4 regions of the Pseudomonas sp. NFX1 genome follow, and region 4 is predicted to be linked to each of the others. Evidence: riboswitches for the same ligand, from Rfam matches in the RefSeq annotation. Region 4 holds a riboswitch; each other region holds the start of a gene.

Region 1 (7,050 bases), 140 kb from region 4:
TCACCCGGCGGCGATGGCGCAGGGCGAACTCAGCCACCGCGTCCACATCGGCTTCTTCTATGGCCGCGCCCCCGCGCCAGGCGCAATGCGCCCGTGCAGCGCGCAGCCAGACCAAGTCAGCACGCAGGCCATCGACCCCGGCGGCATAACAGCGCTCGGTGATCCAGGCCAGGGCCTGATCGTCCAAGGCAATCAGGGCAAGGGCGTGGCGCGCTTGCTGGCAACGCTCACGCAGTTGCGCCTGGGCGGCCGCCCATTGCGCGCAAAAGGCCTGCGGGTCGCTGTCGAACGCCAGGCGGCGACGGATGATCTGCTGGCGTGCGTGCGGTTCTGGTAAACCTTCTAGTGCCACATTCAAGCCAAAACGGTCGAGCAACTGCGGGCGCAACTCGCCTTCTTCCGGGTTCATGGTGCCAATCAGCACAAAGCGGGCGCTATGCCGGTGCGAGATGCCGTCGCGCTCGATGCGGTTGGTGCCGCTGGCTGCCACGTCGAGCAACAGGTCGACCAAGGTATCGGGCAGCAGGTTGACCTCGTCCACGTACAGCACACCGCCATCGGCCTGGGCCAACACGCCTGGCGAAAACTGTGCCTTGCCCTGCCCCAGTGCAGCGTCCAGGTCGAGGGTGCCGACCAGGCGCTCTTCGCTGGCGCCCAATGGCAGCGTGACGAACGGGCCTTCGCCGAGCAGGTCGGCAAGGCCGCGGGCCAAGGTGCTTTTGGCCATGCCGCGCGGGCCTTCGATCAGCACGCCACCGATCTTCGGGTCGATGGCGGTCAGGCACAGGGCCAGTTTCAGCTCATCGGCACCGACCACTGCAGCCAGCGGAAATTGTACGGGTTCACTCATTTCAAGCCTGTTCCTCGCCGTCGAGCAACTGCTCCTCAAGGGCTTCGCGGTAATCGCCAGGCGCCTCCCAGAGGCCGCGTTGCTGGGCCTCCAGCAAACGCTCGGTAAGGTCGCGCAGGGCCTCGGGGTTGTGCTCGCGCATGAAGTCGCGGGTCGCCGGGTCGAGCACGTAGGCATCGGCCAGGGACTGATAATTATGGTCATCGATCAGGTGCGTGGTAGCGTCGAAGGCGAACAGGTTGTCGACTGTCGCCGCCATCTCGAAGGCGCCTTTGTAACCATGGCGCTTCACTCCGTCGATCCACTTCGGGTTGAGCGCACGGGCCCGGATGACCCGGTTCAGCTCTTCCTTGAGGGTGCGGATACGCGGCCGATCGACCTGGCTGTGGTCGCCGTGATAACTGGCTACCGACGCGCCAGACAAGGTTTCAGAGGCGGCCAGCATGCCACCTTGGAACTGGTAGTAATCGTTGGAATCGAGCACGTCGTGCTCGTGGTTGTCCTGGTTCTGCAGTACCGCCTGGACCTGGCCCAGGCGGTGCGCGAACTGGGCGCGGGCCGGGGTGCCCTCGTCGCTTGTGCCGTAAGCGTAGCCGCCGTGGTTGAGGTAGACCTCGGCCAGATCGTCACGGCTGTGCCACAAACGGCCCTCGATGGCGTTCTGCACGCCAGCGCCATAAGCACCGGGCTTGGCCCCGAACACCCGCCAGCCAGCCTGGCGGGCCGCCTGCTCAGCGTCGACGCCCTGTGCCTGCAGCGTTTCGCGCTCGTTGCGCACCCGTGCTGCCAGCGGGTTGAGGTCATCGGGCTCATCCAGCGCCGCTACAGCCTGAACGGCGGCATCGAACAGGCGAATCAGGTTGCCGAAGGCATCGCGGAAAAAACCCGAGACGCGCAAGGTCACATCCACCCGCGGGCGATCAAGCACACCCAGCGGCAGGATTTCGAAATCGTCGACCCGCTGGCTGCCGGTGGCCCAGACCGGGCGCACCCCCATCAAGGCCATGGCCTGGGCGATGTCGTCACCGCCGGTGCGCATGGTCGCTGTGCCCCATACCGACAGGCCCAATTGGCGCAGGTGGTCGCCGTGGTCCTGCAAGTGGCGTTCGAGAATCAGGTTTGCCGACGCGAAACCCAGGCGCCAGGCCGTGGTGGTGGGCAGGTTACGCACATCCACGGTATAGAAGTTGCGACCGGTGGGCAGCACGTCCAGGCGCCCGCGGCTTGGCGCGCCACTGGGGCCCGCCGGGACGAAGCGGCCAGCCAGGGCCGCCAGCAGGCCGTCGATTTCTGCCGCGCCACAGGCATCCAGGCTCGGCGCCACCGTTGCACACAGCGCTTGCACCACTTCGTGCACCGGTTGCCATTCGCTCACTGCAGGCAGTGCCGAAGCTCCGTCCAGTGCCTGCTCAATCACCTGCAGGGCCAGCAGTTCAAGGCGCTCACGGGTATCACCGCAGGTGCGCCATGGCGCGTCGCTCACTGCCTGCAAAAGCGCTGGGCACAGGCCCTGCCAAGGCTGTCCGAGGTCACAATCGAGTGGGTCGAAGCCGGGCACCAGGGCCTTGGCCAGTGTGCGCAACAGGCTGGCATTGCCACCCCGGCCGTCGCCGCGCTCCACGCGCAGCAACGCCAGCAAGGTGTCCAGGCGCAGCCTACCTTCAGGTGACTGGCCAAACACATGCAAACCATCGCGGATCTGCGATTCCTTGAGGTCGCACAGGTAAGTGTCCAGGCGCGGCAGCCATACGGCGGCATCGTCCAGCTGGCCTTCCAGTTGCAGTTCGCGATCGATGTGGTTGGCCTTGACCAGTTCCAGGATGTCGCGCTGCAGCTCGCGGGCCCGCCGCGGGTCGAGCAACTGCGCCTCATAGAATTCGTCGGCCAGTTGCTCCAGGTGACGCAGCGGGCCGTAGGTTTCGGCGCGCGTCAACGGCGGCATCAGGTGATCGATGATGACCGCCTGGGTGCGGCGCTTGGCCTGCGCGCCCTCCCCGGGGTCGTTGACGATGAACGGGTAGATGTTCGGCAACGGGCCAAGCAGCGCGTCTGGCCAGCATTGCGCCGACAGGCCGACCCCTTTGCCGGGCAGCCACTCCAGATTGCCGTGCTTGCCAACATGAATGACCGCATCGGCAGCAAAGGCATGGCGCAGCCAGAAATGAAACGCCAGGTACCCGTGTGGCGGCACCAGATCGGGGTCGTGGTACACCGCACTTTGATCAACCTGGTAGCCGCGTGCCGGCTGGATACCGACGAAGGTCTGGCCGAAGCGCAGGCCTGCCACCATCAGCCGCCCACTGCGGTACATGGGGTCGTGTTCCGGCGCGCCCCAACGCTCCAGCACCGCTTGGCGATTGGCCTCCGGCAGGCGGGAAAACGCTGCCTGATAGTCATCCAGGCTCAGGCTCTGCGCGCAGGGGCGCTGGTCCAGATGGTCGAGGTCGTTGGTCACGCCGCCCAGCAACTGGTGGATCAATTGGGTGCCCGTGCCCGGCAGGTCGGCCAGCGGATACCCTTCGCCCTGCAGCGCCTTGAGGATGTTCAACGCAGCCGCCGGCGTGTCCAGCCCCACACCGTTGCCGATGCGGCCGTCGCGGGTCGGGTAGTTGGCCAGCACCAGGGCCACGCGCTTCTGGCCATTGGGCAAGCGGGCCAGCGCTACCCAGCGCCGGGCCAGTTCAGCGACGAAGTCCATGCGCTCGGGATGGGCGCGGTAGCAGACCACGTCGGACTGGCTGCGCTCGCTGCGCCAGGCCATGTCCTTGAAGCTGACCGGGCGCGTGATGATGCGCCCGTCCAGCTCCGGCAAGGCAATGTGCATGGCCAGGTCGCGCGCGCCCAGGCCTTGCTCGCTGGTTTCCCAGGTGGGTTGGTTGTCTTGCGCGCAAATAGCCTGCAGTACCGGGATATCGCGGCGGAACGGGCGCAGGTTGGGGCGCTCAGGGCTGGACAAGGCAAACCCCGTGGTATTGATCAACACCTCGGCACCGACCTCGTCCAGCCAGGCTTCGACCTGTTCCAGGCAGGCGATTTCCTTGAGGCTGGCGACGGCGATCGGCAAAGGGTTGACCCCGGCCGCCAGCAAGCGCTCGCAGAATACGTCGATGAATGCGGTATTGGCCGCCTGCAGGTGAGAGCGGTAGAACAGCAGCGGTGCCACCGGGTGTTCCGGGTGCCACTGCGCATACCAGTCTTCAAGCGCTGCACTGCCCTTGGCCGGGTGGTACACCGAGGTGCGCGGCAAGGGCTGCGGCTCGTCCCAGCCATAATCGCGGCCCAGCCACTGGTTGGCCAGGCAGTTGAAGAGGTTGATGGCGTTGGCCTTGCCGCCCTGGCGCAGGTAGTGCCAGAGGCGCTCGGCCTGCTCGCCGGTCACCGTGCCCAGGCCGGTCAGCTCCGGGTCCGGGCGGTCGTCGCCCGGCACCAGGATCAGTTGCACGCCCTGGGCCGCCAGTGCGACCAGTTGCTCTACGCCATAGCGCCAGTAGCCAACGCCACCGTGCAGCGACACGAGGATGACCTTGGCATGGCGCAGCACCTGGTCGACATACAGGTCGACCGAGGCATGGTTCTGCACCTGCATCGGGTTGGCCAGGCGCAAACTGGGGAAGTCGTCAGGCAATTGCTCGGCCGTGTCGGCGAGCAATGCCAGGTGTGAATCACCGCTGCAGAGGATCACCAGATCGGCGGGGCTCTGGCCGAGGTCGGCGATGCTGTCATCCGGCACGAAGCCGCCGGGCTGGGTCCGCAGCAGGTGCATGGGTCAGGCGCCCAGTGCTTGGCGCAGACGCGCTTCGAGTTGCGCAGCGTCAAGCTCTTGACCGATCAGTACCAAGCGCGTGATACGCGGCTCGTCGGCGCGCCAAGCGCGGTCGAAGTGCTTGTCGAAACGGGTACCCACGCCCTGCACCAGCAGGCGCATTGGCTTGCCCGGGATGGCGGCAAAGCCTTTGGCGCGGAGAATGCCGAACTCGACCACCAGTTGGGTCAGGGCATCGAGCAACAGGCTTTCGTCAGCCTCGGGCAGGTCGATGGAGATAGAATCAAAGGCGTCGTGGTCATGATCGTCGTGGTCGTCGCCATCGTGGTGCGAATCATGGTGAGTACGGCGGCCATCGATGTGCGCCTCGGACTCGGCGCCCACCCCCAGCAGCACTTCCAGCGGCAGGCGACCGCTGCTGGCCTCGACCACCTTGACGGCGGGCGGCAGCTCTTCAGCCACTTCGGCACGGACCTTGGCCAGGCCTTCGGCGTCGATCAGGTCGGCCTTGTTCAGCACCACCAGGTCGGCACTGGCCAACTGGTCGGCGAACAGTTCGTGCAGCGGCGACTCGTGGTCCAGGTTAGGGTCGAGTTTGCGCTGTGCATCCACCTGGTCCGGGTAGGCGGCAAAGGTACCGGCCGCCACGGCCGGGCTGTCGACCACGGTGATCACCGCGTCGACGGTGCAGGCGTTGCGGATTTCCGGCCACTGGAAGGCCTGTACCAACGGCTTGGGCAAAGCCAGGCCACTGGTTTCGATGAGGATGTGGTCGAGGTCACCACGGCGCGCGACCAATTCGCGCATTACCGGGAAGAATTCTTCCTGTACGGTACAGCACAGGCAGCCATTGGCCAGTTCGTAAACGCGGCCGCTGGCTTCTTCTTCGGTGCAGCCGATGCTGCACTGCTTGAGAATTTCGCCGTCGATGCCCAGCTCGCCGAATTCGTTGACGATCACCGCGATACGGCGGCCCTGGGCGTTGTCGAGCATATGGCGCAGCAAGGTGGTCTTGCCCGAGCCGAGGAAGCCGGTAACGATGGTGACGGGGAGTTTGGCCAGTGTTTTCATGTCGCGGTGCCCTTGGCAGATGGCGCGGGCATGCAGGACGACAGCCACGGGCCAGGTCGGCCGGGCTTGTTCGCCACCGGATCACCCCGCCCGGTTGAAAGTCGAAAGCGCTTCGAGGCAGGTCTCCTGGCTCGCACCATGCCTGCTGCTCGGTAAAGAGCAAGGCGGGCCGGATGACGCCTTCCCGCGCGCTTGCGCAGTGGCTGTGTCGATCCTTTGTCGGTGCTTACAGTTGCGGGGGCAGCCGCGGCATGTACCGCGTTCCCGTCTTAGCTTCGGCCTGGCCGAAGAACCTCGAACAGGCAAGGCTACGCAGTGGCCGGCAGGTGGTCAACCATTGCCGTCGGCCCGGCAGCCAGAGACGCGCAGGCGACCGCCTAACTGCGCTACAGTGGCACCTTTGCCAACGGTCAAGGACGCCTTATGCCGCTCGCCGCCGCCATCCCGGTACTGCGTATTTTTTCGGTCGACAAGGCCAAAGAGTTCTACCTCGATTTTCTCGGTTTCAGCCTCGACTGGGAGCACCGCTTCAGCCCGGACTTGCCCCTGTACGCGCAAATTCATCGCGACGGGCTGATACTGCACCTGACCGAGCACCATGGAGACGCTACCCCTGGTTCAACCGTATTTGCCCGTATTGACGACCTGCGCGCCCTCGAAGGCGAACTGCAGGCCAAACGCTACGGCTACGCCCGCCCTGAGGCCGAAAGGCTGGACTGGGGCCTGCAGATGCAGGTGTACGACCCGTTCGGCAACCGCCTGCGTTTTTGCCAGCAAATAGATAATGAGGCCGCCCAATGAAGGCTATGGGTAAGCGCGAGGTGGCACGCGTGGAGCGTGAACTGGTAGTTTGCCTGACGGAGGCCTGCGAAACGGCCAAGGCAGAAATCGTCGGGTTCACCTGGCTCACCCACCGCCTCGACCCCGACAACTTTCCCGCAAGCTTGCGCATCACCTGGGTTTTCCAGCGCGAGGCAGACAAAGCTGCAGCGCTGGCTGGGGTGGCCAAGGCGCGCATGCTGGCGCTGACCTGTCAGGCGCTGGATGAAGTAGGGATACGCTTGGATCATCCGGCCTGGCATGTGCGTTTTGACAGTGAAGAGGCCTGTAGCCGCAGCCACAACGGTGACTGGAACAAGCGCCTGCAAGTGCACTGAGGCCTATCGGCGGACGGCGCTTTACCTGCCTTCACCGGTTCGATACGATCCGTCTTCCATTCCTGCGAGGTGTTCGTCCAATGCGCCATTGATGCCGCCGTCTTTTCGACGGCCAGCCTTCAGCCTCCGGTTTGCTCCGGAGATGTCGCGGCATTGAGTGGAGTTGTGCATGACGAATACGTCGATCCTGACGCTGGATAGCGTCTCCT
Region 2 (7,050 bases), 550 kb from region 4:
GCAGGTGAACACCTGCAGGCGCAGGCGTCGGCCGTTGAAACCCAGGCTCAGCGCCGTCTGCTCACCACTCATCAGCGCATTCAAGCCACGCCCCAGCACTTGCAGTGTGACCAGCCCCAGCACCACGCACAGTGCCGGCAGCCAGATGACATGCCAGCGCGCCGCGCCCAGGCCACCCAGCATCCAGAACACCACCGAAGCGGCGGCATGCTGATCGCCCGTGTACAACAGCAGGTTGACCACCGCCATCAGCACAAACGACACGGCGACGCCCGCCAACAGCAGGCGGTCGCTGTCCATACGGCCATTGCGCCGGGCCACGCCAATCACCAGCAACATACTCGCTGCCGCGCCCATGAACGCCGCCAGTGGCAAGCTGAAGACCCCAATGAACTCGCCCAGGTAGAGCATCACCAGCACTGCCCCCAGCGCCGCCCCCGAGCTGACACCCAACAGGTGCGGGTCTGCCAGGGGGTTGCGGGTCACGGCTTGCAGCGCGCTGCCGACCAGCGCCAGGCCGGCACCCACCAAAGCCCCCAGCAACACCCGGGGCGCGCGGATCAGCCAGACGATATGGGCCTGGCTCTGGCTCCACTCACCCGGCATGTCGATGCCCAGTTGCTGGCCGACAATACCGGCAACCTTGGCCAACGGCACCGACGCGGGGCCAAAGGCAAGGGCGATCAGGCACGACAGCAGCAACACCACGCTCAGCAGCACGATCAGCCACCGGTACGCCGCAGTGCTGTGCCCGACCCTCATCGGGCAGCACCTTGGAACAACGGGGGATGCAATGCATCGGCAAGTTTTTCGATGGCCACTGCGTTCTCCACGGACGGCGTCACCTCCAGGTAAGTCAGCACAATGAAGCGCTGATCACGAATCGCCCGCACGTCTTTCAACGCAGGTTGGCGCAGCAGGAAGTCGCGCTTCTGCTGCCAGGTGCTGGGGCCGTAGTCGACGATCAGAATGACCTCCGGGTCGCGCTCCACCACGCTTTCCCAGTTCACCTCGGTCCAGCTGGCGGCCACATCGTCCATCACGTTGCGCCCGCCGGCGGCTTCGATCAGGGCCTGGGGCACGCCAAGCCTTCCCGAGGTGGTCGGGCGGTCTTCGCCACTGTCATAAAGGAACACCCGTGGCATGTACTGCGCCTGCCCGACCCGATGCTGCACTTCACCGATACGCGCGCGCATGCTGGCGATCACGCGGTCGGCCTGGGGCTCGACCGAGAATATCCGCCCCAGGTTGCCCAGGTCGCGGTAGACATCGTCCAGGCTGGCCCGCTGCTGGGCCATGACCCACGAGCACGACTCGCTCAGCTCGTACACCGGGATGGCAAAAGGCGCGAGGGTGCTGGGGGTCACCGGGCCGCCAACCTGCATGCCGTAGTTCCAGCCGGCAAAAAACAGATCGGCTTCAGCCGCCAGCAAGGTTTCGATGGCCGGGTAGCGGCTGGCCAGCTGCGGCACGCCCTGCAGTGCCGTGTCCAGCCACGGGTCGCGATGCTTGCGGGCGCTGAAACCGGTGTAGCCGACGATGCGCTCGCGCAGCCCCAGGTGCAGCAGCATTGCGCTCATGTTCACATCGTGCACCACCACCCGCTGCGGTGCCTGGCTGAACGTCACGTCGCGGTCACAGCTGCGCACGCTCAAGGGGTAGTCGCTGGCCGCGGCAGGCAGCGCGGTCAGGATCGACAGCAAGCCGATCAGGTAGCGAAGGGTCATGGTCGTGTGATCCAGGTAATACGTGGGTAAGGGTGCAGGGGGTGGCGGTCGACCAGCGCCTCGACACCGAAGACCTGCCTGAGCAGGCCGGGGGTCAGCACCGCTTGCGGCGTGCCGCTGGCGACAAGGCGCCCGCCGTCGATGACGTACAGCCGATCACAGAACGCGGCCGCCAGGTTAAGGTCGTGAAAGCTGGCCAGAATGCTCAGGCCCAGGCTGCGCAGGTGCTGGAGCAGCTCCAGCTGGTAGCGTGGGTCCAGGTGGTTGGTCGGCTCATCGAGCATCAGCAACTGCGGTGCCTGCACCAAGGCCCGGGCCAGCAGCACGCGCTGTTTCTCGCCCCCGGACAGGCTGGCAAACGCCCGCTCGCGCTGCTCGGCAAGGCCCACCTGCGCAAGTGCCTGCGCTACGTGCCGGGCATCCTCGGCACTGTCGCCATCGAACAGGCCCTTGTGCGGCGCGCGGCCCATGGCAACCACCTCGGCAACGCTCAAGCCGAACTCATCGGGGAACTCCTGCAGCACCACCGCGATGCGTTGTGCGCACCAACGCGCGCTGCGCTGCCAGATGTCATCCGCGCCAAGGCTCACCCGGCCTAGGTCAGGTGGGTTGGCGCGGTAGGCGCAGCGCAGCAGGCTGGTCTTGCCGCTGCCATTGGGACCGATCAGGCCGACGAACTCGCCCTGCCCCACGTGCAGGTCCACGCCTTGCAACAGCGGGCGCGGTGCCCGCCCCCGTTCCTGCGGGGCCCAGGCGAGGGCCTCGATGTGCAGTTGCGTCATGGGCATCACCTCCAGGAGGCACCGGCCAAAGACCGGTGCGACAGGCTCAGAAGCTGTAGTCAGCCGTGACGAAGAATGAGCGCGGCTCACCCAGGTACCACTGCCGGCCGTTGTTACCGGTGGTGATGGCGTACTGGCGATCGAACAGGTTGTTCAACTGCAGGCCCAGGGTCAGGTCCGGTTGCACGTGCCAGTCGACAGTGGCGTCGACCACGGTGTAGCTGGGCACCTGAACGGTATTGGCGTTGTCGGCGTAACGGCTGTCGACATAACGCGCCCCGGCACCGGCACTGAAGCGTTGGCCGAAGTCCTTGCTCAACCACAGGTTGGCGGAACGGCGTGGCACCTCGGTGGGCTGGTTGCCGGAATAGTCGTCGGTACCATTGGTAAATTCGTCATACTCTGCCCGCACCCAGGCGGCGTTGGCGGACAGCTGCACGTCGTAGGGCAGGCGCAGTTCGAGGGTGGCTTCGATACCGTCCGACGACTGCTGGCCGACCTGCTGTTGCAGCGTCGGGTTGAGCGGGTCGGTGCTCAGCAGCTTTTTCTTGACGATGTGGTACGCCGCCAAGGTCCACTCCCCTCGCCCCTCGGGCAGCATCTGCTTGATGCCCACTTCGGTTTGCTTGGCGGTGCTCAGGTCCCACTGCTGCTGAGCGGCGTCGAGGGTCAGCAGGTCGCTTACGCCTTCGGTACTGGTGGCGTACTGGCCGTAGACCGACAGGTCTTCGGTAACCGCGAACACCAGCCCGGCGCGCCAGTTGTTGCCGGACAAGCTGCGGTCGGTGCGGGTATCGGTATCCAGGTCGTCGCTGTGCAAGTGCACCTGGTCGCGGCGCACACCGGTGATCAGCGACAGGCGCTCGGTCAACTGCGTGCGGTTCTCGGCGAACAGCGAAAACTGCTTGGCCTGGTTGGCTTCGCGCGAGCGGAAGGGGTCGTTGCTGATGTATTCGCCGCCCCCCGAACCCGACAACGGCACCGTATCGGTCAGGGTGTTGCCGAAGTCGTGTTTGCGCACGAAGCGGATCGTGTTGTAGTCGGCGCCCACCACGGTCTGGCTGTCCAGGCCGAACAGCGAGTGTTGCAAGGTGAACGACTGGCGGTCACCGAGCTGTTCCTGGGTCTGCTTGATGCTGATGAAGCTGCTGCGGCGCACCTGGTCACCTGGCAACCAGGTGTAGGTCTCGGCGTTGCGCCAGCGACGCTGGGCCTTGAGGAAGTACAACTGGTTGCTGGCGGTCAGGTTGTCGTTGATCACCCAGTCGGTCACCAGGCGCGTGGACTGGTCGTTGTAATGCAGCTCGGCGTTGTCGACGTTGTAATTGTGATCGCGCAGCGACTCGCGGTAGTGCCCACCCACCAACGGCGTACCCATGTATTGCTGCGGGTTCTGGTCACCGTAGTCGTGGCTGAGGGTGAAGCTCAGCTCATCACTGGGCTGCCAGCGCAGCGAGCCGCTGATGGCGAGGCTCTGCGAGTCGCCGCGGTCGACCCAGCCGTTGCTGGCCTGTTTGTTCAGGTTCAGGCGATAGCTCAAGGTATCGGTCAGCGAACCACCGCTGTCCAGGGCCATCTGCCGGCGGTCATCCGAGCCGTAGCCCAGGCGCAGGTGGTTGCGGATTTCACCCTCGAACGGCTTCTTCGGCACCACGTTGATCACCGCGCCGGTGGCGCCCTCCCCGTACAGCACCGATGCCGGGCCGCGCAGCACATCGATGCGCTCTACCGACCAGGTGTCCACCGGGAAGGTCACCGTGCCGGCGCCTACGTACAGCCGGGTGCCGTCGTACAGCTGCATGGTCGAACTGTGCCCGGTAAAGCCACGGGCCGACAGCGCCGTGCCGCCGTTGCCGGGGGTGCCGATGAAGGTGATGCCGGGCGAACGGGTAACCGCGTCCTGAACCGTTGCGTTGTTGCGCTTGAGGATTTGCTCGGCACTGATGCTGGTCACGCTGGCGGGTGTTTCCAGCGGCGTCAGGCCAAGCCGCGAGCCACTGGTGCCTGGGGTATGCAGGTCGGGCTGCGGGTTGCGCTCGGCCGTGCCGGTAATGTCCGTGGCCGGCAGCGCCAGGGCGTTGTCCGCCTCGGCGGCGTGGGCTGCAACGCTAAGGAAAACACAGGGCACCAGGCTTGCATGCAGCAGCGGGCCTGGCAAAGAACTGAACAGCGAATAACGGGACATGTCGTTCCACTTGAAGCAGGAATGAAAGAATCCCGGGGGAACAACGCAAAGGGGCATCGCAGGCGCGCACGCCTACGGAAACCGGCCTGCGCCCGCCCACCGCGGGTTTGCCAAACGATGCTTCAGGCCGGTCTCCGGGCTCGCGAGGGGCATGAAGCATTCACCTTCCCATGCCGTGGCACAGTGGTGTGTTGAATGCTTCGCTCGCATACCGTTGCGGGGGCAGCGCCGGACTGATCATCGCTCGATGACGAACCGGCTTCCCGTTTCACCCCATGCACGGCGGCAGGGGGCACCTGAAACAGGCGCGCAGATGACCATCAAAATGCCGCTACGTCAACCGCCCTGTACAGCGCAAAGGCGCTGCTACGCGACAGCAACGGCTAGACTGACTGTCTGTACCCGCGTCACAACCCGACTCGCTGGAGGCACCTGCGCACATGAGTTTCATTGTCTGGGTGGCCATGCTCGGCGCCGTCTTGCTGCTGCTGGCGCTGACTTCCTCTTACCTGCGCTGGATCCCTGTCACCACCTCGGTGGTGTGCCTGGGGCTGGGCGTAGGCCTTGGCCCGGGCGGCCTCGGGCTGCTGCAACTCGACCTGCCCCAGGCCAGCGGCTGGATGGAGCACCTGACCGAGGTCGCTGTGTTGTTTTCCCTGTTCGTCAGCGGCCTCAAGCTGCGCCTGCCGCTGAGCAGCCGCAGTTGGCGGGTGGCCTTCTTCCTGGCCGGGCCCGTGATGCTGGCCTGCATCGCGGGGGTCAGTCTGGTGCTGCACTACGGCCTGCACCTGGGCTGGGGGGTGTCGGTGCTGATTGGCGCCATCCTGGCCCCGACCGACCCGGTGCTGGCCACGCTGGTACAGGTCAACGACGCGCAGGACTACGACCGGGTGCGCTTCAGCCTGTCGGGCGAAGCGGGGCTCAACGATGGCATCGCCTTTCCGTTCGTGATCCTCGGCCTGCTGCTGGTGCAGGGCGCCGAAGGCAGCCAGTGGCTTACCGACTGGCTGTTGCAGGACGTGCTGTGGGCGGTACCCGCAGGCTTGCTCAGTGGCTACTGGATGGGGCGCGGCCTTGGGCACTTGAGCCTGTACCTGCGCACCCAGCATGCCGACAGCACGCTTTCGCCCAACGACTACCTGGCACTGGCGCTGATTGCCATGGCTTATGTGGTCGCCGACCTGATCCATGGCTATGGCTTTCTCGCGGTATTCGCGGCGGGGCTCGGCCTGCGACAGGCCGAGGTGCACACCAGCCCCACCCCGCAAGCGCCCGCCGAGCACCTTGTACAGCCCGTCGTCGGTCACCAGCATGTCGCCCCGGAGCATGCGGTGAAAGGGGATATCGCCGCACTGGAAGACACACAGGTCGCAGCGGGCATCATGCTCGGCGACATGCTCTCGTTCGGCGGGCTGGTGGAGCGGGCGATGGAGGTCTTTCTGGTGACGTTGCTCGGGGTCGTGTTGATCGAGCACTGGGACTGGCGAGCCCTGGTCGTCGGCGCGGCGCTGTTCGTGATCATTCGGCCACTGAGCACGCTGCTGATCCCCGGGCACGGCCTGCTGGACCTGCGCCAGCGCGGCCTGCTTGGCTGGTTCGGCATACGCGGTATCGGTAGCCTCTACTACCTGTTCTACGCGCTCAATCACGACATGCTGCCCAGCGTCGCCACTTCGAGTACCAACCTCACGTTGTCGGTGGTGGCGCTGAGCATCGTGGTGCATGGGCTAAGCGTCCAACCCCTGCTGGCGCGTTACGAAGCCGGCCGCAAACGCCGCGGCCAATAATCCCCCAGGGGGGGCGTCGCCCGCTGGCAGCGACGCCCCCGGAGGTTTCAGGACGGGAAGCCCAACCCCGAAGACAAGTCAGTGTCCGCCGTTCGATGCGTGCCCGTGGGCGCCTCTTTCGCGGTGGCTTCCCTTACCGACTCTTTTACCGCCTCCTTGGCTTGCTCACCCTTGGCCTTCAGCGTGTCGGTCAAGCGGTCACTGCTGGCGCCCATCAGCTCGTCCTCTTTACGGGTGCCGGGCAGTGCCGCACCCAAGGCTGCACCCAAGGCTATGCCCAGCGCGGCCAGTACCAAGGGCTGCTCCTTGAGCAACTGATCGAACTGGCCCTTCAGCGCCGTGGCCTGGTCACCGATCTGCTGGGCGCTGCCACGCAGGCTGTCAGCCGACCCGTGCACCGTGTCGCGCGCGCCCTGCCCCAGCTCGCCGGCCCGGTCACGCAGGTCATGGGCCTTGCTGCTCACGGCGTGGCCGGCATCGTGCAGCGCCTCGGTGGCATGGGCAAAAGCCCCCTTCACGCTGTCGACCGCATCACCCAGCTTTTCCCCCAGGCCGGGGCCAGTGTGCGC
Region 3 (7,050 bases), 850 kb from region 4:
AGGGCTACCGCGTCGTATACGCTGATCGCATCAGCTGTGTCCGCCTGCTGCTCGACCAGTGCCAGGGCCTGGGCAATGCGCCGGCGTGGCAGCTGCGCCAGCGGCTCACCCAGCAGGTCGACACGGCCACTGCCAGGCTTGCGCAAGCCCGCCAGCAGTTTTAGCAGGGACGATTTGCCAGAGCCGTTAGGGCCGACGATGGCCAGCGTTTCGCCCTGGATAGCGGCCAGCTCGATGTCGCGCAGCACGCTACTGCCGCCCAGCTGCAAGCCCAGGCCCTGACAGGCAAGCGGGGCGATCTGCAGGTTGGCCATGACGGTCATGGGCGCCCCCGTCGGCTGACCAGTATCAGCGCGAACACCGGTGCGCCGATCAGCGCGGTGACCACGCCCACCGGGATCACCTGGCCTGTGATCAGCGTGCGCGACAGGATATCCGCAGTGATCAGAAACAATGCCCCACCCAGTGCGCTGGCCGGCAGCAGGCGGCTATGCCCGGGGCCGAGCAGCAAGCGCAGGGCGTGGGGGATCACCAGCCCGACAAAACCGATGGCGCCGACGATGGACACCATCACTGCGGTCACCAGCGCGGCGCAACTGATCAACAGCAATTGGGTACGCCGCACCGGGATCCCCAGTGACGCCGCCGAATCGGTGCCGAAGGTGAAGGCATCCAGTGCGCGGCGATGCCACAGGCACACCACCAGCCCGAACAGCGCCACCGGCAATGCCAGCCACACCGACGGCCAGCGCACGCCGCTGAGGTTGCCCAGCAGCCAGAACAGAATGCCGCGTGCCTGTTCGGCGGTGGCCGACTTGGTGATGAGAAAGGCGGTAAGGGCGGTGAACAGCTGCGAGCCGGCAATGCCGGCAAGGATCACCTGAGCATTGTTGTTGCTTGGCCCGGCAGCGCGGGCCAGCACCAGCACCAGCGCGAACGCCGCCAGCGCGCCGATGAAGGCACCGCCAGACATGCTCAGGGCCACGCTGCCCAGCCCCAGCAGGCCGACCAGCACCGCGCCGGTCGAGGCGCCAGCGGACAACCCCAGCAGGTAGGGTTCGGCCAGCGGGTTGCGCAGCAGCGCCTGCAGGATCACCCCGCACGTGGCCAGCCCGGCGCCGCAGGCGGCTGCCACCAGGGTGCGGGTCAGGCGGTAGTTCCAGACGATCCCGGCGTCGATCGGGTCGACCGGGTAACCGGCCTGCCACAGGTGATTGGCCAGCACCTGGTAGACCACGCTAGGCGCCAGGTCGCTCTCGCCGATCGCGGTACCGGCCAGCAGCGCGGCGCACAGGGCTGCCAAGGCCAGGACGCTGTAAGGCAACAAGCGGCTCATCACTGTGCCGCTTTACCGCTGGCGAACGCCGCAGACAGGGTCTGCAAGCCTCGGAACAGGCGGATGCCGGCCTGCATGGCGTCGGCGTCGAGGACGATGATGCGGTCGTGCTTCACCGCGTCCATGTTGCGGGTTACCGGGTCGTTGCGCAGGAATTCGAGTTTTTTCTGGTAGTCGTCTGCCGGGAAGCGGCGGCGGTCCATGCGGGCGATGATCAGCCAGGTCGGGTTGGCCTTGGCCAGGGTTTCCCAGCCCACGGTCGGCCATTCTTCGGTGGACTCGACCACGTTGCGTACGCCCAGGGTGCGCAGCATGAAGTCGGCGACGCCTTGGCGGCCAGCCACATAGGGGTCGATATCCAGGTCGGCGCTGGAGAACCAGAACAGCGCCGAGGTGTTGGACAGGTCCTTGCCGGCCAGTTGCGCCTTGGCGCTGTCCAGGCGGCCCATGAGGTCGGCGTTCAGCGCCGCACCGCGGTCCTGCACGTCGAAGATCTCGGCCAGCTGGCTGACGCTTTTATAGATGCTGTCGACCTGGAATGCCTGCAGGCGGGTGCCATCGGCACCCACCAGGTTGTCCTTGCCTTCGCAGTCCGACGGCAACAGGTAGGTCGGGATCTTCAACTCGTCGAACTGTTCACGGGTACCCACCACGCCTTGTGCGCCGACCATCCACTCGAATTGCACTGCCACCAACTGCGGACGCTTGCCTACCACAGCCTCGAAGCTCGGGTCGTTGTCGGCCAGGCGCTCGACCCTGTCGTTCATGGCCTTGAACTCGGGCAGCACGTTGTTGAACCACAGCGACGTGCCCGCCAGCGTGTGGCCCAGGCCCAGTGCATAGAGGATTTCGGTGCCGGCCTGGCCGATGGTGACCGCACGCTCGGGGGCGTGGGCGAAGGTCTGTGGCATGCCGCAGTTGTCGACCGTGAGCGGGTAGTGGGTGGCAGCGGCCTGGGCCAGGCCGGTGAGGCCGAGGCCAGCGATCAGGGCGGCAATACGGGGCAGCATGGTGGGCGATCTCCTATCGAATGGTTCACGGCATGAACGCACGGACAGGCATCGCCGATGCCCCTTGCGCAGGGCAGGGGGCAGCACCCGCAAACGGGTGGAGATGGCCATCCCGGACACCCCGCCGGTTGGTGGATTTTCGCCGGCAGGTCTCCTGACTGGTGCGTCATGGCCCGGCTCCAGCCTTCCCGGATTGATCCAGTGGCATCGATGGAGCAGGCTCGGCACCTACAGTTGCGGGGGCAGTTCCGTTTGGCCCGGTGACGGGCCTGGGATTCCCTATTGATTCCGTGGTGGAAACCGGCGGCCCGCATGGTAGACCATCAGGCAGCCGGGTGAAAACGCTTTTCAGAAGTACTTCAGCAAGGTGATGTCACGCCGCCGTGCCTTCAAACGGGCGAACCCGCGTACCGGCAGGTACAGCGACACGGCCAGCAACGCGGCACTCAGCCACACCGCGGTGATGCCGTCGAAGCCGAAATAATCACCCTGGTTGTGGCCGAACAGGGCGACGCAGGCCAGGTACAACAGCTTCAGCACATACAGGTGCAGCAGGTAGAAAAACATCGGTGCTGCGCCGTACACCGCAAGGGCGCTGATCCAGCGCGCCTGGCCGACGCGCTCGAAGCCGCGCAACAGCAGCAGGCCGCAGCCTAGCGTGAGGGCGAGGAACAGCAAGCTGGGCGGGTACTTGGTGATGTTGAAGAAGCTCATCAGCGTCTGCGTCAACGTCGGGTACCCGCTCCAGGGCGCTTCGCCATAGCCGTTGAGCATGCGCAGCACGATAAAGCCGAGCAGCGCGATCGCCCCGGCCAGCAACAGCCGGTGTTGGCGTTGACCTGCGTCGCTGTTGCGGGCGAACCAGGGGCCGAGGCCGTAGCCCAGGGCGATCACGCCGATCCAGGGCAGCACGGGGTACGAGGTGCGCAGGCGCAGGTTGTCGGAAAACGCCAGCCAGCCGCGGTCATGCAGGATCGCCCACGGCACGTGCATGGCCGATTCTGCGCCGAAGTGCAGGTGGTCGAGCAGGTTGTGGCCGCCGACGATGATTGCACCCAGGGCGATCAGCGCAGCACGTGGCAACCACACCAGCAGCGACAGCGCGATCATGCTCACGCCGATGGCCCAGATCACTTGCAGGTAGACCACGCTGGGGGGCAGCTGGAAGGTCCAGGCGAAGTTGACCAAGGTGAACTCCAGCACCACCAGAAACAGCCCGCGCTTGAACAGGAAGGCGCAGACGTCGCTGCGGCCCTGATACTTCTCGCCATACAACCAGGCCGACAAGCCAGTCAGCAGGACGAACACCGGCGCACACAGGTGGGCCAGGGTGCGGCTGAAGAACAGCGATGGGTCGGTGGCGTCGATGGCCATCGGGTCGCTGACCTGGCTATGCAGGAAAAAGGTCTCGCGGACGTGGTCCAGGAGCATGAACAGGATCACCAGGCCACGCAGGGCATCGATGCTCTGCAGGCGCTGGGTGAGGAGAGTGGGGGTTGCGCTGGCGCTGGTCATGAGGGGTCGCTGGTAGGAATGGAGTGTTGTTATGAAATGTTATCTTATATCTTTATTCGGGTTTCCGGCAATGACGGTTTAGGTTGAATTCAGCCGTGCACCCCACCAACTACCTTGCGCGTCAATTTCTGGCGCCCCAGAAATACCCTTTAAAAACATCACATTGCGCGTTCTAACTGATTTCTTTTCGAACTTTCTCGACAGCGTGTGTCTCGAACCGATCGTTCATCATTTATTCACAAGTCATGGAGACTCCACGCATGTCCGCTCGTCATCTGCTGCGTCACACCTGCCTGCTCGCCTTGATCGCATCGCCCCTGGCGGCCACCGCCGCGCCCAGTACCGACCCCCTGTTCACCTTCGGCCTGCTGGGTGCCTACGACAAATTCAAGTTCGAAGGGGGAAGCGAAACCGACAAGGAGCACCTGGGCCAGGGCGGTGTGTTCGCTACCTTCGGCAACAAGATGACCGCCGAATCCGGCTTCATCTATCAGGTCGGCGCCGAGGCCAAGTACGGCAAGAAGAACGACAACAAACTCAAGGAAGCCCAGGCCGATCTCGACCTCGGCTGGCGTGCGGCGCTGGATGCCCGCAACTTCGTCGACGTGACCGTGGGCGGTGGTTACAGCTGGTCGCGCTTCGAGCCCGAAATCAACGACCTGGATACCAAACTCACGGTCAAATCGCCCTTCGCCAAGGCCGCGCTGGGCTACAACCACCAGTTCGACGCCTCGACCCTGCGAGTGGAAGTGGGGGCACGGCATACCCTCGATGGCCGGGCGCGCCTGAAGGTGGATGATTTTGGCAGTGACAGCGTGGACCTCAAGGACCGCACCAACCCTTATGCCGAGGTAACGCTGCTGATGAACCAGCAGGGCGGTATGCCGGTGCAGGCCGGGGTCTACTACACCCGCACTGAATACAAGCTCGATGGCGACTCGCCTGTGGCGGACAACACCAAGCTCAAGCGTGACGAGTTTGGTTTCAAGGTCGGCTTGGCGTTCTAAGCCGCGATTGGCCAACGCCGTGGGGTGTGTAGGAGCCGCGCAAGCGTGCTCCTACCGCCGGGTTGACGGTTAACGCCCGCGCCGCCGGGACACCCGGGCCTCGATATTCTTGCGCCCGATCAGCAAGGCGGGTTTTTCCACCACGGGCTCATCCGCCAGCCACTTGTACATCACCAGGCAATCCACCAGGCCCAGGCGGGCGTGGCGGAATGCCTTGGGCAGGCGGCCGACGGTGTCGAAGCCAAGCTTGTGCCACAGCGCCACGGCCACTTCGTTGCTGGCCACGACCGAATTGAACTGCAACGCAAGAAACCCTTCCTGACGCGCCAGCTTCTGCGAATGCTCGCACATGGCACGGGCCACGCCACGGCCGCGTGCGGCCTCGCACACCATGTAGCCACAGTTGCCCACATGGGCACCGGGGCCGGCGGCATTGGCTTTGAGGTAGTACGAGCCCAGCAGCTCACCGGCGTCCTCCAGCACCCACGTATGCAGGGGTAGCTCCAGCCATAAGTGCCGGGCCTGTTCGAAGCTCAAGGCGGGGTCGAAGGCGTAGGTTTCGCGGGCCTGGACAATGGCCTGGAAGGTGGGCCAGAAGCGCTCGAAGTCCTCAAGCGTCATGGGGCGGATGTGGCTCATGGTGGATCCTGCAATGGCTGGCCGCCAAGTCTGGGTGGCGCGGCGCCATCGCGCAAGGGCGATGCGCCGCGTGGGCTCAGCCGGTGGCCTTGCCGACTGCATCCATGGCGCGTGCCGAGTAGACCAGTGCGGCCCCGGCATTCATCGCCACGGCCACACCGAGGGCCTCGGCGATCTCTTCGCGGCTGGCGCCGTGTTTCACCGCTTGCTGCGAGTGCACGGCGATGCAGCCGTCGCAGCGGGTGGTCACGGCCACCGCCAGGGAGATCAGCTCTCGGGTCTTGGCGTCCAGGTGGTTGGTCTTGGCGCCCGCACCGCTGGCGGTCATGTAGCCGGCCACGGTGTCGGGGGACAACTGCTTGAGGTCGCCGATGCCGGCCATCAACTGCTTACGGTAGGCGTCCCAGTCCATCATGCTCATCGTCTTCACCTTGGGAGGGATTGCGAGTGGAGCTTTCAGGCTAGTCGATGTTAGGGATGCCTGTGTGCTGTCTGTGTAGGAGCGGCCTTGCGTCGCGAATGGGCTGCGTAGCGGCCCCTGTATTTCAGCGTCACTGCAAGTACCCAGGGGCCGCTACGCAGCCCGTTCGCGACGCAAGGCCGCTCCTACAACGACAGCACCCACGCCGAAGCGTCAGATGTAGATAAACACCAGTACCAGCGCTGCGACCACCGCCCACTTCTCCAGGTAGTAGCGCATGCGGTTGCGCTTTTTCAGCGCCTTGCCGCGCTCGCGGATCTTGTAGATGCGGGTGAACAGCCGGTTGATGCCGCCGGTCTTGTCGTTGGCATCGTTGGGCGCGGCAGCGGCAGCCATGACGTTGCGGCTGAACCAACGGTTGAATGCGGTTGCCCAGCGGTACTTGAGCGGGCGCTCGACATCGCAGAACAGGATGATGCGGTTGTGCTCGGTGGTGTTGGCGGCGTAGTGGATGTAGGTTTCATCGAAGATCACCCCCTCACCGTCGCGCCACGAATACTTCTCGCCGTCCACATCGATGTAGCAGCCGTCGTCGTTCGGCGTGTCCAGGCCCAGGTGGTAGCGGTAAGACCCGGCATACGGGTCGCGGTGGCGCACCAGCTTGGCGCCCGGCGGCAGGGTGGCGAACATCGCCGCCTTGACCGTGCCGATCCCTTGCAGCAACTCGGTGGTACGCGGGCACAGGGCCATGGCAGACGGGTGGCTTTCGCCGTACCACTTCAGGTAGAAGCGCTTCCAGCCGGTCTTGAAGAACGAGTTGAAGCCCACGTCGTCATAGTTCTCGGACTTCTTGATTTCGCCCACGTGCAGCAACTGCTGAGCCTCGGCACGAATTTCCTGCCAGTGATCCTGCAGCGGTTGCAGTTCAGGGAAGGCCTCGACCGGCAGGTAAGGTTTGGCCGGGTGCTTGGAAAACAGGTACAGGAAGCTGTTGACCGGCGCCAGGAAGCTGGAGTGGTCGCCCAGCTGGCGAGTCAGCTTGTGACGAACCCGACCGCGCAGGTGAACATAGGCGATCGAGAGAACGAAAAGGAGTACGAGTGCAATTTTCATGGACGTTTA
Region 4 (7,050 bases):
CCTGTTCCGCGTCGTCCTTGGCCTGGCGCAGCTGTTCGAGCAGGCCGCGGCTCAATGCCAGCTGGGCCTGCAGGGCATGCTGGGCGTCGGTGCGCTGGTGGATCAGTTTGCGCAGGTAGCTGTTCCAGAACACCACCCCGGCCAGCAATAGCGCCGACAGCACCAGCACTTGCAGCGCCAGCGTGCGGTAATCGCGCCATGGGCTGTCACTGACCAGTGTGCTGGTGCGCCAGCGGTTGATCAGTTGGTCCAGCTCTTCCGGCGGAATGCTTAGCACTGCCTTGTCGAGAATGGCCTGCAGTTGCGGTTGGTCCGAAGCCACCGCAAATGCCGCGATGGCCGGGCTGTCGTCCAGCACACTGGCGATGCGCAGCTGGTCCTTGAACACGTGGTTGATGTAGTAGGTGGCGTTGATGTGATTGCTCAAGGCCACGTCGGCGGCGCCGTTGGCCACTGCTTCCATCAGCCCGAGGGGGTTGTCCACTTCGACCACCTTGGCGCGCGGGTAGCGGCGCTCGAGCTCAGCTCGTTGCGGCGAGCCGCGCACCAGGGCTATGCGCTGGCCGTCGAGGGCCTTGGCCTGGGCAGGTGATGTGGCGTCGTTGCGGGTGACCAGTACCCGTGGGCTGACCAGGTAGGGCCGGGTAAAACGCAACTGCCTGGCGCGCTCCGTACCGTAGCCCAGGGCGCCGATCATGTGCGCCTCGCCGCGTGCCAGGCGATCGACCATCGCCTGCGCCGACTGGCTTTCCAATGGCTTGAAGTGCAGCCCGGTGCGCAGGGATATCTGCTTGAGCAGTTCCAGGGTGATGCCGCTGGCGCGGTGCTGTGCGTCGTTGAAGGTCAGCGGTGCGAGCGACGTGTTGACCAGCACCTTGACGGTGGGGTTGCGGGCGATCCAGTCGGTTTCTTCAGCGGTCAGGGCCGCCAGGTGGCGCTCCAGCAGCAGGCTGGTGTTGCCGCTGGTCCAGCGGCGCAGAATGGTCAGGCGCTCGCTTTCGGTGATTCTGCCCAAGGCCTTGTCGATCAGGCTGCGCAGGCGTTGGTTGTCATTGGCCAGGGCAAACGCGAAGGTGCCGGGCGGCACCTTGCAGAAGTGGTCGATCTTTACCGTGCCCTGGTAACTCTTGCCGATGAGAAAATCCGTGCTGATGGCATCGCCCAGGTAGGCATCGGCCTCGCCCAGTTCCACTGCGGCAAGGCCTGCCAGGGTTGAGCGGTACAGGCTCAATTGCGCCTTGGGGTAGAGCGCGCGCACGGTATTGGCGGGCAGGTAGTGGTCGACCATCGCAAGGCGCAGGCCATTGAAGTCTGGGGTGTCTTTCAAGGTGCGGCCTTCGCGCGTAACGATCACCGGCAGGTCGTCGGCGTAAGGCTCGCTAAGGCCGAGCTGGGCATCCGCCGCCTCGAATGCGTTGGAGCTACCCAGCAGGTCGATGCGGCCGTCGCGCAGCGCGGCAATCGCTTGGTGGCGGTTGTCGAAACGCCGGACTTCGATCGGGACGCCCAGTTGCTCGGCGATGATGCCTGCATAATCGGCGCTCAGGCCCTCGTAATCATGCTGGCTGATGTTGATTTCGAACGGCGGGTAATCAGGCCGCGAACTGCCCAGCACCAGGCGGCCGCGCTGCTGCAGCCATTGGCGGTCCTGGTCGCCCAGTTGCAAGGGCGCTGCGGCGCTGATCGAGCGCGCCAACAATTGCCTCGGTTCGCTGTCGGCAAACAGGCCGGTGGAGCCGGCCAGGCCGATGACCAGTAGAACGCTCGCCAGCAGGCGCTTCATGGCAACTGGGCTCAGTTGACGCTGTTGCGCTTGGCCAGGTCGACCATTTCCACCAGCGATTCGGTCTTGAGCTTGTCCATGATGCGGCCGCGATAGGTGCTGATGGTCTTGGCACTGAGGTTCATGCAGGTGCCGATATTCTTGTTGTTTTCGCCGCGCGCAAGGCGCCGCAACACTTCCATTTCGCGGTTGGACAGGCTGCCCAGGCGTATCGACTCGCTCTCCAGCGAGTTGCTGTTGACCGACATCTGCGGGAAGGTCGAATAGCCTTTGACCAGGGCCTTCAGTGCAAACAGCAAGGCTTCGTGGTCTTCGTCCTTGGTGACGAAGGCGCCGATGCCGGCATCCAGGCAGCGCCTAACATAAAGGTCGGTGGCCTGGCCGGTCAGCACCATGATCTTGGGCACCGGCTCCAGGCACTGAAGCCGCTTGATCACCTCCATGCCGTCCAGGCCGGGCAGGCCGATGTCCAGAAGCACCACGTCCGGCCGCAGTTCACGCGCCACCTGGGCGACTTCGCTGCCATTGGCGACTTCGCCGACGACGTTAAAGCGCTCCCGTTCGAGCAATAGGCGCAGGGACAGCCGGACGATAGGGTGGTCGTCGACGATCAGGACGGTTGTCATCAAGAAAACTCCTGTAGGGATGTGGTCCGCTTCCTGGAACACTCAGGAATACGTCTGCAACTGGGGTTATCGGAAGCGCTGCAAGATACGACCATTCCCGAAGTTTGGTAATGCCGAGTATAGGACTGTTGATTAACCCAGTAGGAATTGTTGAAAAGTCCTACAAAAAAACGGGGATAAGCACCGCCAGCGTGGCGTGACGATGCCTATTTGCGCAGGGCTGTCAGGCGCAAGCGGGGTGGGGTTTGACTACGCGCAGGGTCGAGGCAGGGTTGTTGGCCAGCGCTTGGCCGACCCGTGTCGGGCGTGCCAGCAACTGGCCGGCGCAGTTGGGGCAGCGCCCGTGCAGGCGAGTGTCGGCACAGGTTCGGCAGAACGTGCATTCGAACGAGCAGATCAACGCGTCCGGGCTATCCCCCGGCAGGTCGGCGTTGCAACACTCGCAGTTGGGTCGAAGTTCCAGCATTGGCATGGCTCCTGTTTGCAGGCGGGAGCGTTGAGTCTGCTACGCCAGTGCCAAGGCTGGCAATGCTCAGTCGCCGGGGCGATAGAGGTGTGCGTGCCCGGCCCGGTACAGGGCCGATTCGGCGAACGGCGTATCGCCCAGCACATGGCCGACGAGGATCAGCGCGGTACGGCGAAAACCCTTGAGTGCAACGCGCTCGACGATGTCTTCCAGGGTGCCACGCACCCAGTCCTGGTCCGGCCAGGTGGCGCGATGGACCACGGCAACCGGGCACTGTTGGCCATAGTGGGGTAACAGCTCGCTGACGATCCGCGGCAGGTGTTTCACGCCCAGGTGGATGGCCAAGGTGCTGCCATGGCGCGCCAGATCGGCCAGTTGCTCGCCGGGCGGCATCGGCGAGCTGTCGCCGAAGCGGGTCAGAATCACCGTTTGCGAGACCTGCGGCAAGGTCAGCTCGCAGCCCAGCAACGCCGCGCTGGCGGCGGTGGCGGTGACACCCGGAATGATCTGGTAGTCGATGCCCAGCTCACGCAGGTAGCGGATCTGCTCGCCGATCGCGCCATACAGGCTCGGGTCGCCGCTGTGCACCCGGGCCACGTCCTGGCCGTGTGCGTGTGCCGTGCGCATCGCGCTGATGATCTGCTCCAGGTGCAGCTCGGCGCTGTTGATCACGGTCTCGGCCTGGTGGCCATCGAGTACGGCAGCGGGCACCAGGGAGCCGGCATAGATGATCACCGGGCACTGGCGGATCAGGCGCTGGCCCTTGACCGTGATCAGTTCCGGGTCGCCGGGGCCGGCGCCGATGAAGTAGACCGTCATGGAAAATCCTTGCAATGAATGGTTGGCGCAATTATCGCCCGCAGGCCAGGGCGAGGGTAGCCGGCCCGTACACCTGGCGGGTAACCAGCAGCCTGGCAGCGCCGAGGTGCTGTCTGGCCATGGCCAGCGCCGCGCTCTCTGCTACACCCCAGCAACCGCTGTGTGCGTGGGCAATGGCCGAGCGATGGCTGAGCAGCAGTTCGTAGGAGGCAAGTTGCCTGGCATCGTACAGCAGCAACGGCACGCCGAGGCGCGTGGCGAGTTGCTGCAGGCCAGGTTCGTCGGCCTTCAAGGCAATGCTGGCGATACCGCGTAGCGCTGGCAGTGCCAGGCCGTGGTGGTCCAGGGCCTGGCGCAGCAGGGTTTCGAGGGTGTCCGCCGGGCAGCCCCGGCGGCAGCCGAAGCCGGCGTACAGTGTCGGCACCGAGGTGTCGAACGCCATCAAGCCCGGCTGGAGCGGCGGAACAGCCACGCGCTGAGCAGCCCCAAGGCCACCCAGAAGGCCGCGTTGGTCAGCCAGGAGGCGATCTTGAACTGCGCTTCCAGGGCCTCGGGTGCGAGGCTCTGATGAACTTCAGGTTGCGGTGCGCCAATGACATGCGGCAGCACCAGCAACACGGCGCCCAGCGCCTTCACCAGCCAGTGGCGGGCGAACACCAGCAGGGCCAGGCCCAACGCGGTGGCACTTGCGGTACCGATCCACCAGGCCTGACGTTGCCCCAGGTCAGCGGCCGCGGTGCCCGGCAGCTCCGGTGGCAGGCCCAGGGTAGGGGCCAGGCAGAACACGGCGAAGCCCGCCAGGCCCCACAGCGCCCCTGTCGCTGCGCGCTTGGGCTCACGCAGGCTGTACAAGGCGGCGAGTATCAAGGCGAAGCCGACCGCGACAACAAGGTTGCCGCCGGTGGTGGACAGGATGCGCTGCCAGCCATCTTCGGGCGACCAGGCTTCGTCGCTGTGTTCATGGGCTGCGGCCCCTTCGGCGCCGTGTGCGTGATGCTCGGCAGCAGGGGCTGCAGACTCGTAGGTTTCCGCCTCAAGGATCAAAGGAGCAACCCAGAAGCTTTGCAGCAGGGTCAGCAGCAAGGCTGCAAGCAGCCCGCTGAAGCCCGCAGTACGGGCGATGCGCGTGATCATGGGGCGTACTCAGTGGCAGGGGAAGGCAGCGCTGTGACGGGTGTCGTGGGCCGCGTTGTGCACGGCCTCGATGTGCGAGAAGCCGGCAAAGTAGACCAGGCACAGGCCGAGCAGGCTGGCGCCGACGGCGATGACGACACGCTGACTGAGGGTAACGGGGGTGGCAATGCTGTGTTTGGCGCTGGTGACGGGCATGACGCGTTCCTCTGCTTTTTGTGGGCAACGGGCAAGCGCGGCAGCCCCGAACGTGATCCGCCCAGGGGAATGCGACAGCGCCCGCCCACCGCGGGGTGTTGTTCATGAACGCCAGGCCGGTCTCCGGGCTAACGAGGAGGAGCAGCGCTCCTGAAAAGCGCCCCTTCCCATGCCAGGTAATGCGGCACAGTGGTCTAGACGCTTCGCTCGCTTACCGTTGCGGGGGCAGCACCGGGTTTATCCGGCCCTGGTCGAGGGCCTGTGACGCACCGGTTTCCCGTTTCACCCCTGAAGGGGCACCTGAACGCGAGGCATTAGGAGACCACGAGGCAGGTTTTCCGTCAATTGCACAGCGGTTCGCGTGCGAAAAGTATTTCAGAAGTTGTAAGTGACCCGGCCGAAGTAGTAGCCACCGGTAAACCCGTAAGGCGAATAGGCCCCGTAGCCTTTGACCATGGTCTTGCTGCTGGGCGCCTGGCGTTCCGGGTACACGTCGAACAGGTTGCGCGCGCCAATGGCCAGTTCAAGGTCCTTGGTCAGCTGGTAGCCCAGGTCCAGGTCGGTGATCCAGCGCGCCTTGTATTCCCGGTCCAGCGAGCGGTCGTTGGCGTCATTCACCTCGCGCCATGAACCATAACGGGTCAGCCCGAGGTTGACGCGGTAGCGCTCCCAGCGCCAGTTGGCACCGAGAATCAGCTTGGTGTGCGGCTGAACGTCGGTCAGGAAATTGCGCGCCTCGCGGTTCATCAGCTCATACGGCGTGCCCAGGATGTTCACGCTTTCCTTGTAGTCGAGGATCTCGGTGTCGTTCCAGTTGAACGCTGCCGTCCATTTCAGCGAGCCAGCGCCGCCCAGGTCCTGGTCGTAGCTGCCCACCAGGTCCAGGCCTTTGGTGCGGGTGTCGGCGCCGTTGGTGAAGTAGCGCCCGCCGGACGTCGAGTCGATGCCACTGGCCAGCAGCGTGTCGGTCACCTCCGGGCCGAGCAGGGTGCCGGTGAGGGTGATGCGGTCACGCACGTTGATCAGGTACGCATCGGCGGTGAACGCCAGGCGCTCGCTGGGCTGCCAGGTCAGGCCGAGGCTGTAGTGGGTGGATTTCTCCGGTTTCAGCGCTTCGGCGCCCAGGGCTTGTGCGGCTGCGCTGTCCACGGGCAGCACGCCGTAGTTGATGGACTGATACACCCCGTTCACCACGCCATAGGTGGTCGAGCGGGCACTGAACAGGCTGTTGGCCAAAGAAGGGGCACGGAAGCCGTTGCTGACCGTGGCGCGCAGGGCCAGCGCGGGGGTGAGTTCGTAGCGTGTGGTCAGCTTGCCACTGCGCGTGGCGCCGATGCCGCGATCGTAGTGTTCGTACCGCACTGCGGCGCCCCAGTACCACTGCGCCAGCGGGTTGAAGCCGACATCCAGGTAGCCTGCATAGCTGTTGCGGCTGGCGCTGCTGGCCTCGGCTGGTGAGATGCCGTTGGTGACCTGTGCGCCGGAGGCGGCGCAATTGCCGGGGCTGACGCAATAACCCCCATCGGCCCAACTGGCCCAGTCGCCGGCCTGGACCTGGTAAGTATCGCGGCGCTGCTCCAGCCCCCAGGACAGGTCCAGGGGGTTGTTCAGGCCGATGTCGTATGTACGGTGCAGGTCGAGGTTGCTGGTCAGTTGCGAGGCAACCCACGTGCCGGACTCGAAGTGGTTGGGCGTGGCTTCGCCCAGGGACGGGTTCTGGTTGTTCCAGGTGCCTTGTTCGGCTTCGTTGCGGCCATAGGTACTGGACAGGTCCCAGTCCCACTCGCTGACCAGGCCCCTGGCCCCGATCGCCGCCTGGTAATCGTGCTCTTCGATGTACCAGGTGGGGGTGTAGCCTGCCGGGTAGCCATTGGGGCCGGTGGTGATGGTGTTGACGATGCTGGGCAGGCGAAAGTTCTGGCCTTGTTCGGCTTTGCGGTACGACCAGGTGCTGAACGAGTACAGAGTGAGGTCGTCGTTGACCGGTAGTTCGGCGTTGTAGCCCAGGGTCAGCAGGTTGATCTTGG

Evidence for each region. Region 4 has a riboswitch for cobalamin ahead of DJ563_RS07225 (CbtB domain-containing protein). Riboswitches for the same ligand answer to the same signal wherever they lie in the genome.
Region 1: another riboswitch for cobalamin. It lies ahead of cobW (cobalamin biosynthesis protein CobW); the one in region 4 lies ahead of DJ563_RS07225 (CbtB domain-containing protein).
Region 2: another riboswitch for cobalamin. It lies ahead of DJ563_RS09720 (TonB-dependent receptor); the one in region 4 lies ahead of DJ563_RS07225 (CbtB domain-containing protein).
Region 3: another riboswitch for cobalamin. It lies ahead of DJ563_RS03640 (ABC transporter substrate-binding protein); the one in region 4 lies ahead of DJ563_RS07225 (CbtB domain-containing protein).

What each region holds. Positions count from the first base shown of each region.
Region 1 is NZ_CP169366.1:1,811,721-1,818,770, forward strand. Features, by position in the region: gene DJ563_RS07830 (ATP-binding protein) at 1-850, opposite strand, end outside; gene cobN (cobaltochelatase subunit CobN) at 852-4,613, opposite strand; gene cobW (cobalamin biosynthesis protein CobW) at 4,617-5,684, opposite strand; cobalamin riboswitch at 5,784-5,996, opposite strand; gene DJ563_RS07845 (glyoxalase superfamily protein) at 6,108-6,485, shown strand; gene DJ563_RS07850 (hypothetical protein) at 6,482-6,841, shown strand; gene DJ563_RS07855 (ATP-binding cassette domain-containing protein) at 7,011-7,050, shown strand, end outside.
Region 2 is NZ_CP169366.1:2,225,896-2,232,945, forward strand. Features, by position in the region: gene DJ563_RS09705 (FecCD family ABC transporter permease) at 1-762, opposite strand, end outside; gene DJ563_RS09710 (ABC transporter substrate-binding protein) at 759-1,727, opposite strand; gene DJ563_RS09715 (ABC transporter ATP-binding protein) at 1,724-2,509, opposite strand; gene DJ563_RS09720 (TonB-dependent receptor) at 2,556-4,694, opposite strand; cobalamin riboswitch at 4,803-5,009, opposite strand; gene DJ563_RS09725 (cation:proton antiporter) at 5,135-6,481, shown strand; gene DJ563_RS09730 (DUF3618 domain-containing protein) at 6,529-7,050, opposite strand, start outside.
Region 3 is NZ_CP169366.1:822,440-829,489, forward strand. Features, by position in the region: gene DJ563_RS03630 (ABC transporter ATP-binding protein) at 1-323, opposite strand, end outside; gene DJ563_RS03635 (FecCD family ABC transporter permease) at 320-1,336, opposite strand; gene DJ563_RS03640 (ABC transporter substrate-binding protein) at 1,336-2,346, opposite strand; cobalamin riboswitch at 2,474-2,666, opposite strand; gene DJ563_RS03645 (DUF1624 domain-containing protein) at 2,695-3,861, opposite strand; gene DJ563_RS03650 (outer membrane beta-barrel protein) at 4,122-4,868, shown strand; gene DJ563_RS03655 (GNAT family N-acetyltransferase) at 4,938-5,507, opposite strand; gene DJ563_RS03660 (carboxymuconolactone decarboxylase family protein) at 5,584-5,928, opposite strand; gene lpxO (lipid A hydroxylase LpxO) at 6,142-7,041, opposite strand.
Region 4 is NZ_CP169366.1:1,674,405-1,681,454, reverse strand. Features, by position in the region: gene DJ563_RS07255 (transporter substrate-binding domain-containing protein) at 1-1,783, opposite strand, end outside; gene DJ563_RS07250 (response regulator transcription factor) at 1,795-2,409, opposite strand; gene DJ563_RS07245 (DUF1272 domain-containing protein) at 2,633-2,875, opposite strand; gene cobM (precorrin-4 C(11)-methyltransferase) at 2,942-3,694, opposite strand; gene DJ563_RS07235 (cobalamin biosynthesis protein) at 3,726-4,118, opposite strand; gene DJ563_RS07230 (CbtA family protein) at 4,136-4,828, opposite strand; gene DJ563_RS07225 (CbtB domain-containing protein) at 4,838-5,023, opposite strand; cobalamin riboswitch at 5,121-5,342, opposite strand; gene DJ563_RS07220 (TonB-dependent receptor plug domain-containing protein) at 5,399-7,050, opposite strand, start outside.